2 regions of the Streptomyces sp. NPDC001100 genome follow, and region 1 is predicted to be linked to the other one. Evidence: riboswitches for the same ligand, from Rfam matches in the RefSeq annotation. Region 1 holds a riboswitch; the other holds the start of a gene.
The links. A riboswitch is a leader RNA that binds a small molecule or an ion and turns the genes downstream of it on or off. The one in region 1 is predicted to bind ZMP and ZTP.
Positions count from the first base shown of each region.

Region 2: it holds a riboswitch for ZMP and ZTP, as region 1 does, so the genes downstream of both, ACWDEW_RS03510 (glycine hydroxymethyltransferase) here and ACWDEW_RS39070 (bifunctional 5,10-methylenetetrahydrofolate dehydrogenase/5,10-methenyltetrahydrofolate cyclohydrolase) in region 1, are expected to answer to the same signal.

Region 1 covers NZ_JBSFKO010000038.1:95,297-100,503, reverse strand. The annotation lists partial or broken gene ACWDEW_RS39085 (cbb3-type cytochrome c oxidase subunit I) at 1-309, opposite strand, end outside; gene ACWDEW_RS39080 (RNA polymerase sigma factor) at 415-936, shown strand; gene ACWDEW_RS39075 (CU044_5270 family protein) at 1,024-1,914, shown strand; gene ACWDEW_RS39070 (bifunctional 5,10-methylenetetrahydrofolate dehydrogenase/5,10-methenyltetrahydrofolate cyclohydrolase) at 1,915-2,763, opposite strand; ZMP/ZTP riboswitch at 2,785-2,869, opposite strand; gene ACWDEW_RS39065 (hypothetical protein) at 2,898-3,737, opposite strand; gene ACWDEW_RS39060 (MarR family winged helix-turn-helix transcriptional regulator) at 3,798-4,286, shown strand; gene ACWDEW_RS39055 (nuclear transport factor 2 family protein) at 4,365-4,730, opposite strand; gene ACWDEW_RS39050 (hypothetical protein) at 4,902-5,195, shown strand.
Region 2 covers NZ_JBSFKO010000002.1:268,730-273,936, forward strand. The annotation lists gene ACWDEW_RS03495 (hypothetical protein) at 1-32, shown strand, start outside; gene ACWDEW_RS03500 (hypothetical protein) at 180-905, shown strand; gene ACWDEW_RS03505 (hypothetical protein) at 924-1,619, shown strand; gene ACWDEW_RS03510 (glycine hydroxymethyltransferase) at 1,665-3,119, opposite strand; ZMP/ZTP riboswitch at 3,151-3,240, opposite strand; gene ACWDEW_RS03515 (hypothetical protein) at 3,394-4,239, shown strand; gene pdxR (MocR-like pyridoxine biosynthesis transcription factor PdxR) at 4,241-5,207, opposite strand, start outside.

The sequences.
Region 1 (5,207 bases):
GGCGAACATGTTCAGCCGCGGGAACGCCACGTCGGGCGCGCCGATCTGCAGCGGCATGATCCAGTTGGCGAAGCCCGCGAACAGCGGCGTCGCGAACATCAGCAGCATGATCGTGCCGTGCATCGTGAACGCCTGGTTGAACTGCTCGTTGGACAGGAGCTGTAGTCCGGGTCTGGCGAGTTCGGCGCGCATCAGCAGCGCCATGACGCCGCCGATCAGGAAGAACGCGAAGGACGTGACGAGGTACAGCGTGCCGATCGTCTTGTGATCCGTGGTCGTCAGCCACTTGATGCTCTTGAGGTCTCTCACGCCCCGCCTGTGTCCGAGCCCCGCCCGCCCGTCACACTCGACGGGCGCGACGAGAATCACGAAATCGGGTGTGACGATCGCCCGGGTGCCGGACACGAACGGAACATGAGCAACGACGAGATCTTCGCCGCTGCCTATCGCGAGCACTACTGGGCGGTCAGCCGCTACGTTGCCCGGCGACTGGACGGGCGCAGCGGTGAGGTGGAGGAAGTGGTGGCGGAGGTCTTCACCGTCGCCTGGCGCCGCCGTGCGGATCTGCCGCCGGCCCCGCTGCCCTGGCTGTACGGCGTTGCCCGCAACTGCCTGGCCAACGCGGTACGGGGGTACGGGCGCCGACGTCGGCTTGTCCATCGGCTGGGCAACGACGAGAGCGCGCACGGGCGGCAGGTGGCTGCGGGGCCCGATGCGGAGGCGCCTGGTTCTTGGGTGCACGAGGCGCTTTCGCGGTTGTCGGCGGCAGACCAGGAGGTGTTGCGGCTGACGGCGTGGGAGGAGCTGGGTGTGGAGGAGGTCGCCGTGGTTCTCGGGTGTGGGGTGCGGGCTGCGGCCATGCGGTTGCATCGGGCGCGGCGGCGATTGAGGGCGGAGATTGATCGTCTCGTGGTGCTTGGAGGTCCGGGGCGATGATCAATTTGTCTGCTGCGTCGTCGTGGCTGGTCGCGCAGTTCCCCGCGTCCCTATGGGGCGCTACAGCTGGACCGGAGGATCGACGCCATGGCCGATGAACTTGAACTACTGCGTGGCGCCAACCCGTTCACGGCCGATGGCCCCCGCTACGGCGACGGACCGCTCGACCACCACGCCTCGCGCCGGCTGAACCGGCTGTTGCACGAACGGCGTCGCCGGCTGCTCTGGAGTCTCGTGGCCGGAGCCGCCGTAGTGGCGACCGTGTTCACGCTGTTGCTGGGCGGACCGAGCGGCACTCCCGCCGTGGCGGCGCCCCGCCCCCTGGTCGTGCAGGCGAACTCCACGCCCGTGTCCCTGAAACAGCTCGCCGCTCTCGCCGCGGCGGTCGCCGTCGACGGAACTCCCGTACTGCGCAAGGGAACCCACGTGCAGTCATGGAGCCTCGGCATGTCCGACGACAAACCGCCGGTCACCATCCCCGAGGAACGCATCGTGCGGTGGAACGCGGACGACAGCCACACGGAACGTGTCGTGGAGGACGGGCATGTCCTCAAGGAGACGACGTATCCGCCGAGTTGGAGCGATGTCCCGCCCGAGGCCCGGCCCCCGCACGACGTGGCGGGACTGCGGGCGTACCTCCAGGAGACCGCGTACAGCAAGACGCCGTTGACCACCCCCGAACTCCTTGCCGCAGTCGGGGAGTTGCTGGACCACTGGACGCTCGGGGCGCGTGAGTCGGCCGCGTTGGCGCGGCTGCTCGCGGCGGCGGACGGACTGCGGCCGGCGGGGGAGGTGACCGACCGCCTCGGGCGGCGCGGGGAGGCCTATGTGTATCGGCAGCCGGGCAACCGCCTGATGCTGATCATGGATCCGGCCACCGGCGCCGTCCTCGGGATGGAGAGCACCTTCACGAAGGACCAGCCCGAGTACGGCGTCAAGGCCGGGGACGTCATGGACTACAGCGCGTGGACGCGCTGATCACACCCCGAGCTGCCGGGCCGCGGCCGTCACGGTCTGCTCCAGGAGCGTGGCGATGGTCATCGGGCCGACGCCGCCCGGCACCGGAGTGATCAGCGAGGCGCGTTCGGCGGCGGAGTCGAAGTCGACGTCACCGACGTTGCCCGCGTTGTAGCCGGCGTCGAGCACGACCGCGCCGGGCTTGATGTCCTCGCCGCGGATCAGCCGGGGGCGGCCCACGGCCGCGACCACGATGTCCGCCTCGCGGACCGCCGCCGACAGGTCGCGGGTGCGGGAGTGGCAGTAGGTGACCGTCGCGTCGCGGGCCAGCAGCAGCATCCCCGCGGGCTTCCCGAGGATCGCGCTGCGGCCCACGACGACGGCCCGCTTGCCGGACGGGTCGACGTCGTACTCGTCGAGCAGCCGCATGATGCCGCCGGGCGTGCAGGACACGAAGCCCGGCAGGCCGAAGCTCATCGCCGCGAAGGACGCGAAGGTGACCCCGTCGACGTCCTTCTCCGGCGCGATCGCCTCGAACGCGGCCCGCTCGTCGATGTGTTCGCCCATCGGGTGCTGGAGCAGGATGCCGTGCACGGTGGGGTCGGCGGAGAGCGCGGTGAGGGCCGCGACCAGTTCGGCGGTGGTCGTGGCGGCGGGGAGTTCGACGTGCCGGGACTCGATGCCGGCCTTGCGGCAGCGGTTCTGCTTCATCCGGACGTACGTCACGGAGGCCGGGTCCGCGCCGACCAGGACCGTGGCCAGACAGGGCGCCGTACCGGTGCGTTCCGTGAGGTCGGCGGCCTGCTTCGCGGTGTCCTCGACGATGCGCCGCGCGAGCGCCGTACCGTCCATGAGCCGTGCCTGGGACATGATCCACTCCTGAGCTGGTTGACCAGTCGCCCAGGCGCACGGCATTCACTCCGCGTGGGCCGCTCCACGGTGGTGCTCCACCTCAGCGCCAGTCACGACCCACGGACAGCCTAACCGAGAGAGTTCTACGGTCGTCAGGACCCGTTCTCCCCGGGCGGCTGCGTCGGGTCGACACCGGTCAGGAAGTCCCGGGCCTGGGCCGCGAGGCGGGGCGCCCCGATGGCCTCCGCCCAGCGGGCGACCTCCGTCGCGAGTGCCCTGGCGCCGGCCTCGTCGCCGGAGTCCCTGGCCAGCACGGCGAGCAGCAGCTGCTGGGAGAGCGTGCCGGGGACCGTGCCCGCGGCGGCGCCCAGGGTGGTCGCCCGGCGCCAGCGGTCCAGGGCCAGGCCGTTGTCACCGGCGTCGTGGTCGTGGTCACCTAGGTGGCGCAGGGCCTCGCGGGCCAGCAGCGGGTCGTCGCCCGATTCGGCGGCACGCAGCGCGGACGCGTAGTGGGCGGGCGCGTTCGCCAGGTCGGCGAAGTGGTTGTCCGTGGTCAGGCCGAGATACATCTCCGCCCAGCCCCGGCGCCCCTCGTCCGGAGCGTCGTCCCGCAGCGCCTCCGCTTCGCGGAGCAGGGAGGCGAGGGCTTCCGGGTCCTTCCCGGCCGGGCCCAGCCGGAGCCGGCCGTCGACGACGAGCAGCCGGCGGTAGGTGTTCCGCAGCCGCGCGAAGTCCACGTCCCAGTCGCCGCCGGGGAACTCCTTCCCGGCCGCCTCGATACGTGCCGTCGCGGTGTCCGTCCCCGCGAACCAGTCCTGTTCCAGGGCCACTTGGGCGGCGGCACGGGCGATCCGCGCCCGGGCGTCCGGTTCGTCGGCGGAGCACGCGTCCAGCAGACGGGAGGCGCGCTCCCATCGTCCTGTGACGCTCAACTCGTGGGCGGCGGCGATGAGTTCTTCGACGGGGACGACCGCGTTCGCTGTGGATGTCATGGCGGGGAAGGTAGTTATGCGAAAAACTATCCACAAGAAAACCACTGCGGGAGGCAGACGGTGGAGGACTCGGTCGACCGGCACGTGGCGCTCTGGTTGAAGGAACTCGCCTGGATGGACCCGGTGAAGGAGGAGATCTTCATCCGGCTGGCGATCCTGGCCCGGCATGCCGGTCGGACGCGGCGGGACGTGCTCGACGCCGACGGGCTCAAGCAGTGGCAGTTCAAGGTGCTGCTCATGCTGCGCAGGCTCGGGCCGCCGTACGAGACGAGCCCGTCACACCTGGCTGAGCTGCTGGGGCTGACCCGTGGCGCGCTCTCCGCGCGGCTGGCGGCCGTCGAGGAGGCGGGGCTCATCACCCGTACCCATGAGACGGGGGACCGGCGGCGGGTGCGGGTGCGGCTCACCGACGCCGGATACGCAGTCCTCGAGGAGCACGTCGCGGCGGAGGAAGCGGGCGAGCTCGCGCTGCTCGCAGCACTGAACCCAGCAGAGCGCCGGACGCTCGCAGACCTGCTGCGGAAACTGGTCCTCGCCGTCGAGTCCTAGCGGGGCCGGCGGGTACCGTGCTGGCCGAGAAGGTCCAGGTCAGCCGGGTGGTGACCCGGACCTTCGGCACCAGCCTCGCTAGCCGTCCCATGCCTGGATCATGGTCTGCCGGGTGATCTTGCCGTCGTCCAGCACGAGCATCGACTCGGCCAGGACCCGGGTCCCGTCCGGATACTGACAGGACTCGCTGTAGGCGACTCGGTCCCCCTGTACGACGCACTCCTCCAGTTTGTGCGTCATGTCGCGGCTGTAGACGTCGTCGAGCATGGCGCTGATCTCGTCCCGGCCGTGCAGGACCTTGGGGTTGCTGGGCTGGGTCTGGTGGTCGACGACGTGGATCTCCGCGTCGTCGGCGTAGAGCGACAGAAGCGTCGCCGCTGTGTGATCTTCGATGCCCCGGCGCAGGGCTTCGGTGTCGAAGCCGGGGCGTGCCGCGGTGCCCATGGTTACCTCCTTGGAGGGCCGCGGCCCGAACAGGAGCGAGCCGCGCGGGCCTCTCCTACGAGCCTCCTCCGCCGCGCCGGGGTCGGCAAACCGAGCGGGCGTACTCCGCCTGACGGGTGAGCGGTGACCGGTGCCCGTGACCGTGTGACTACCGTCCGCGTTGCTGGAAGCATGATCTCAACACGACGTATTGCCGCCGCCGTTGGTCTCGCCGTCGGGGTCACCGGCCTCGTCGCGCCGATGGCGAACGCCGCCGACGCGCCCGCCTTCAAGGACGGCAAGGTCAGCCCGGTCGCCCTGCTGGACTCGCTCGCGGTGAGCGAGATCCCCGCCGAGCACCAGGCGCAGATCCCGAAGGTCGCCGACCAGATGAAGGCGCTGAACCACCTCAACGACCTCCAGCAGCTGCACCAGGTCACCGACATGGCCGCGCCGGTCACGGGACTCCTCCCCGCCGTCGAGTAGCGGGACCGCGCA
Region 2 (5,207 bases), on a different contig from region 1:
AGTCCCTCGACCGGCACGGGTCGGGCGAATAGGGCGGACGGAGTGGGAACCCCGGCGGGTCGGGCGGTGTACCAGAAGTGACAGGCGGCTCGCGGGCGGGCCGTACGGGGATCGGCTGGTTGGGGGTTCGGATGTCCGGAGTCGGAAGTGCGGTCAGGACAAGCGGGAGCGCGGGCAGGATGCGCGAACTGGCGTCTCTGAGCGGGGCGTTGGCGACGACGCTGTCGCTGATGGTGTGGGGCGCGTCGGGGGCGGCGGCGGGCGGGCCGACCAGCGTGCTCGTCACCTCGCCGACGAGCGGCCAGGCTGCGGCGCTGTACTACTCGGACGAACAGTACGGAAAGCTCCAGCGGTTGCTCGGCCCCGAGGGCAGGGGCACCCGTGACAAGCCGCCCGAGGCCGATCTGGACCACGCCCGCCAGATCAATGTCACCTGGCTGGCACACGACATATCGCCGTGGCGGATCGACCGGGTCTTTCCCGTCGAGTCCCGTCCGCAGGCGGTGTGGATCCACACAGCGGCCGACGTGCCGGAGAACGCGAGCCTGAACGGCTATTGGCATCGAGCCGCGCAACCGGCCCAACTGCGCTCCCTCCTGCGGAAGTTGGGAGTGACGGGCACGGGCAGCGGGTCCGGCGGCTATGCGGGCATCTTCCCGGCACCGTGGCAGCCGACCGAGTCCGCTCCGTCCGTCGCCGCGCCTGACACCGACGCGGAGACCAGCACGGTGCGGGTCACCGTGGGGGACAAGGGCGAAGGCACCGACCGGTGGTGGGCGATACCCGGCGCGGCGGCCGGAGCGGTACTGGCCCTCGTGCTGCGGCCGTTCGCGGTGCGGTTGCCGCTGGACCGGTGGCGGAAGGGGCGGGACCCGGGGCCCAGGCAGGAGTTGCGGGACGTGTGAGGGATGGAGGAGCGCGGGATGGAACGCGGGAGTTTGCAGGGCATGTGTCTGGTGGCGGCGTCGGTGGTGATGGCTCTGGCCGGGGCGGCTCGGGTCCAGGCTGCCGGGACGGCTCAGGTGCGGGTCCAGGATCCGTACCGGGACATCCCGGATCTGGCGCTGGTGGTGGCGGGTGACACGGGCCGGACGGAGGCGTGGCACTCCGGGGAGCCGTCGTTCGGGCGCCTGTGGACGTTGTTGCAGCCGACGTACGCGGGGACGGAGCGGGTGCCGCGGGAGTGGGAGGCGGGCCGGTATCCGGCGGTGCGGATCACCGTGGTGTGGGGGCTCACCGGGGTCGGGGGCTGGCCCCTGACGAGTCGGGCTCTCGGTGGTGATGTGGCGGTGGAGCGGGAGGACCAGCTCTTCGTAGCAGCGGACGGCACACCGTGGGTGCGGACGGATCCGGCGCCGGAGGTGGCGGACGACGACATCCGTTGGCATCGGGCGCCGCGCCCGGTCTTCACACGGATGGAGCGGGCGGGGCTGCTCGGCGAGGTCAGGGGCGACACGGGAACGGTGAAGGATGCGCCCGGTCCTGCCGAGCAGGTCGGTTGGGCAACCGCGGGTCTCGCCGTCGGAGTCGGCGGCACGCTGCTGATACGCCGCGCGGCGGCCCGGCGTGAGGCCGGACCGCCGCGCGAGGAACCACGACAGGAACTCATTGACCTGTGAGAGTGGCCGATCTTTGACAACTCAACAGAGGGTGCGGACCGGCCGTCAGCCGAGGTCGATCTCCGGGTACAGGGGGAAGCCGGACACCAGGTCCGTCGCCCTGCGGGAGATCTCGTCGGAGACCTTTTCGTCCAGGACGTGGGAGGCTTTGCTCGGCGCACCCGACTTCGTCGTGCCGGGCTCGGCGGTGGTGAGGACGCGGTCGATGAGAGCGGCGACCTCGTCCATCTCGGCGGTGCCCAGACCGCGGGTGGTCAGCGCGGGGGTGCCGATGCGGATGCCCGAGGTGTACCAGGCGCCGTTCGGGTCGGCCGGGATCGCGTTGCGGTTGGTGACGATGCCCGAGTCGAGCAGCGCGGACTCGGCCTGACGGCCTGTGAGGCCGTACGACGTCTCGACGTCGATCAGGTTGAGGTGGTTGTCCGTGCCGCCGGTGACGAGGGTGGCACCCCGGCGCATCAGGCCGTCCGCCAGTGCCCGGGAGTTGTCGACGATCCGCTGGGCGTAGTCCTGGAAGGAGGGCTGCCGGGCCTCGGCGAGGGCGACGGCCTTGGCCGCCATGACGTGCGGGAGCGGGCCGCCGAGGACCATCGGGCAGCCGCGGTCGACCTGGTCCTTGAGGGAGTCGTCGCACAGGACCATGCCGCCGCGCGGGCCGCGCAGCGACTTGTGGGTGGTGGTGGTGACGATCTGGGCGTGCGGGACCGGGTCGAAGTCGCCGGTCAGGACCTTGCCCGCGACCAGGCCGGCGAAGTGCGCCATGTCGACCATGAGGGTCGCGCCGACCTCGTCGGCGATCTCGCGCATGATGCGGAAGTTCACCAGGCGGGGGTAGGCCGAGTAGCCGGCCACGATGATCAGCGGCTTGAAGTCGCGGGCCGTCGCGCGCAGGGCGTCGTAGTCGATGAGGCCGGTCGCCGGGTCGGTGCCGTAGGAGCGCTGGTCGAACATCTTGCCGGAGATGTTCGGGCGGAAGCCGTGGGTGAGGTGGCCTCCGGCGTCCAGGGACATGCCGAGCATGCGCTGGTTACCGAAGGCCTGGCGGAGTTCGGCCCAGTCGGCGTCGGAGAGGTCGTTGACCTGGCGGACGCCCGCCTTCGCGAGGGCGGGGACCTCGACGCGGTCGGCCAGGACCGACCAGAAGGCGACGAGGTTGGCGTCGATGCCGGAGTGCGGCTGGACGTAGGCGTGGCGGGCGCCGAAGAGTTCGCGCGCGTGCTCGGCGGCGAGGGACTCCACGGTGTCGACGTTGCGGCAACCGGCGTAGAAGCGGCGGCCGATGGTGCCCTCGGCGTACTTGTCGCTGAACCAGTTGCCCATCGCGAGCAGCGTGGCCGGGGAAGCGTAGTTCTCGGAGGCGATCAGCTTGAGCATCTCGCGCTGGTCGGCGACTTCCTGGCCGATGGCGTCGGCGACGCGCGGCTCGACGGCACGGATCACGTCGAGGGCGGCGCGATAGGCGGTGGACTCGTTCGAGAGAGGCGCGGAATTGTCGGGCATGGGGACCTCCGGACGTGGCGTTCGGCGTTCACGGTACGGCCCAGGCGCACGGCACACATTGCAGCTCGGGCCGCTCCCCGATGGTCGGTCCCATCCCAGCGCGCCAGTCACGGCCCGCCGGTCAGCCTACCGGGCGGGCCGGACGGCCCGGCTCCCGCGTCCACCATGCGGGCGAGGACGGGAAAGGGGCACCCGCACCCGGGGAGACGCCGTAACCAGTACTGAAAGCCCGTGCCGATCTCCCCTCCCCTAGAGTCCCTTTGTGCTCTTTGGAATGGTGTGCGCGCTCGGCGCGGCGATCTGCTTCGGTACGGCGACGGTCCTGCAGGCGGTCGCCACGCGGGCGGCGACGACGGGTGGGGGCGGGGACGCGGCGCTGTTGCTGCGGGCGCTGCGGCAGTGGCGGTACATGGCGGGGCTCGGGCTGGACGGGCTGGGGTTCGTGTTCCAGATCGCCGCGCTGCGGTCGCTGCCCATCTACGCGGTCGGAGCGGCCCTGGCGTCGAGCCTCGCGGTGACGGCCGTGGTGGCCGCACGGCTGCTGAAGGTGCGGCTCAGCGGCGTGGAGTGGGCGGCCGTCGGCGTGGTGTGCGCGGGGCTCGCGATGCTGGGGCTGGCGTCCGGGGCGGAGGGGGACCGGGCCGGGTCCACGGCGTTGAAGTGGGCGATGCTGGGGACGGCCTGTGCGGTGCTGCTGCTCGGGCTGGTCGGTGGGCGACTGCCGGAGCGGGGGCGGGCGTTGACGCTCGGGCTCGGCGCCGGGTTCGGGTTCGGGGTCGTCGAGGTGGCGGTGCGGTTGATCGACTCGCTGGAGCCCTCGGCGCTGGTCGCCAATCCCGCGACGTACGCGCTGCTGGTGGGTGGAGGCGCCGCGTTCCTGCTGTTGACGACGGCTCTGCAGCGGGGGTCGGTGACGACGGCCACGGCGGGGCTGGTGATCGGGGAGACGATCGGGCCGGCGGCGGTGGGGGTGGTGTGGCTCGGGGACCGCACGCGGGAGGGGCTGGAGTGGCTGGCGGTGCTGGGGTTCGCGGTGGCGGTGGTGGGGGCGTTGGCATTGGCGCGGTTCGGGGAGGCGCCGGAGGAAGCATCGGACGAAGCCACCGTGGAGACCGTGTAGGTCACGGCAGCACCCTGCACAGCGCCTCCACCGCTCCCGCCCACGCGTGGTCCGGCGGGGTGCCGTAGCCCACCACCAGGGCGTCGAGGGGGTCGGCCTGGGCCTGGGCGTGGCGGTAGGAGGAGAGCGGGTGCAGGGCCAGGCCTTGCCAGGCCGCGGCCTGGACCACGGACTGTTCGGTGGCGGGTGGAAGGCTGAGGACGGCGTGGAAGCCGGCGGCGATGCCGGTGACGTGGACCTCGGGGGCGTGCTGGGCGAGGGCCTCGACGAGGCTGTCGCGGCGGCGGCGGTAGCGCAGGCGGGCGGCGCGGACGTGGCGGTCGTGGGCACCGGAGGTGATGAACTCGGCGAGGGTCAGTTGATCGAGGACGCCACAGGTGTCGACGCCGCCCTTCGCCTTCACGACCTCCTCCGCGAGTGACGGGGGCAGGACCAGCCAGGCCAGGCGGAGGCCCGGGGCGAGGGACTTGCTGGCGGTGCCGAGGTAGACGACGTGGTTGGGGTCGAGACCCTGGAGGGCGCCGATCGGCTGGCGGTCGTAGCGGAACTCTCCGTCGTAGTCGTCCTCCAGGACCAGGCCGCCGGTGCGCCGGGCCCACTCGACGACGGCGGAGCGGCGGTCGTGGCGGAGCGGGACGCCCATGGGGAACTGGTGGGCGGGGGTGACCAGGACGGCCAGCTCGTCCGTCAACTGCCCCGGGTTCGTGCCCAGTTCGTCGAAGGGGAGCGGGCGGGTGCGCAAACCGGCCCCGTCGAGGATCTGCCAGTGCGCGGGCAGGCCGTAGGACTCCACCGCGATCGTGTCGGCGCCGCGGGCCCGTAGTGCGGTGCCGATCAGTCGCAGGCCGTTGGAGATGCCCGCGCTGATCACGATGTGCTCGGGGTCGGCGCGGACGCCTCGGGCTCGGGCGAGGTAGGCGGCGAGGGCGGTGCGCAGTTCGGCCCGGCCGCGGGGGTCTCCGTAGCCG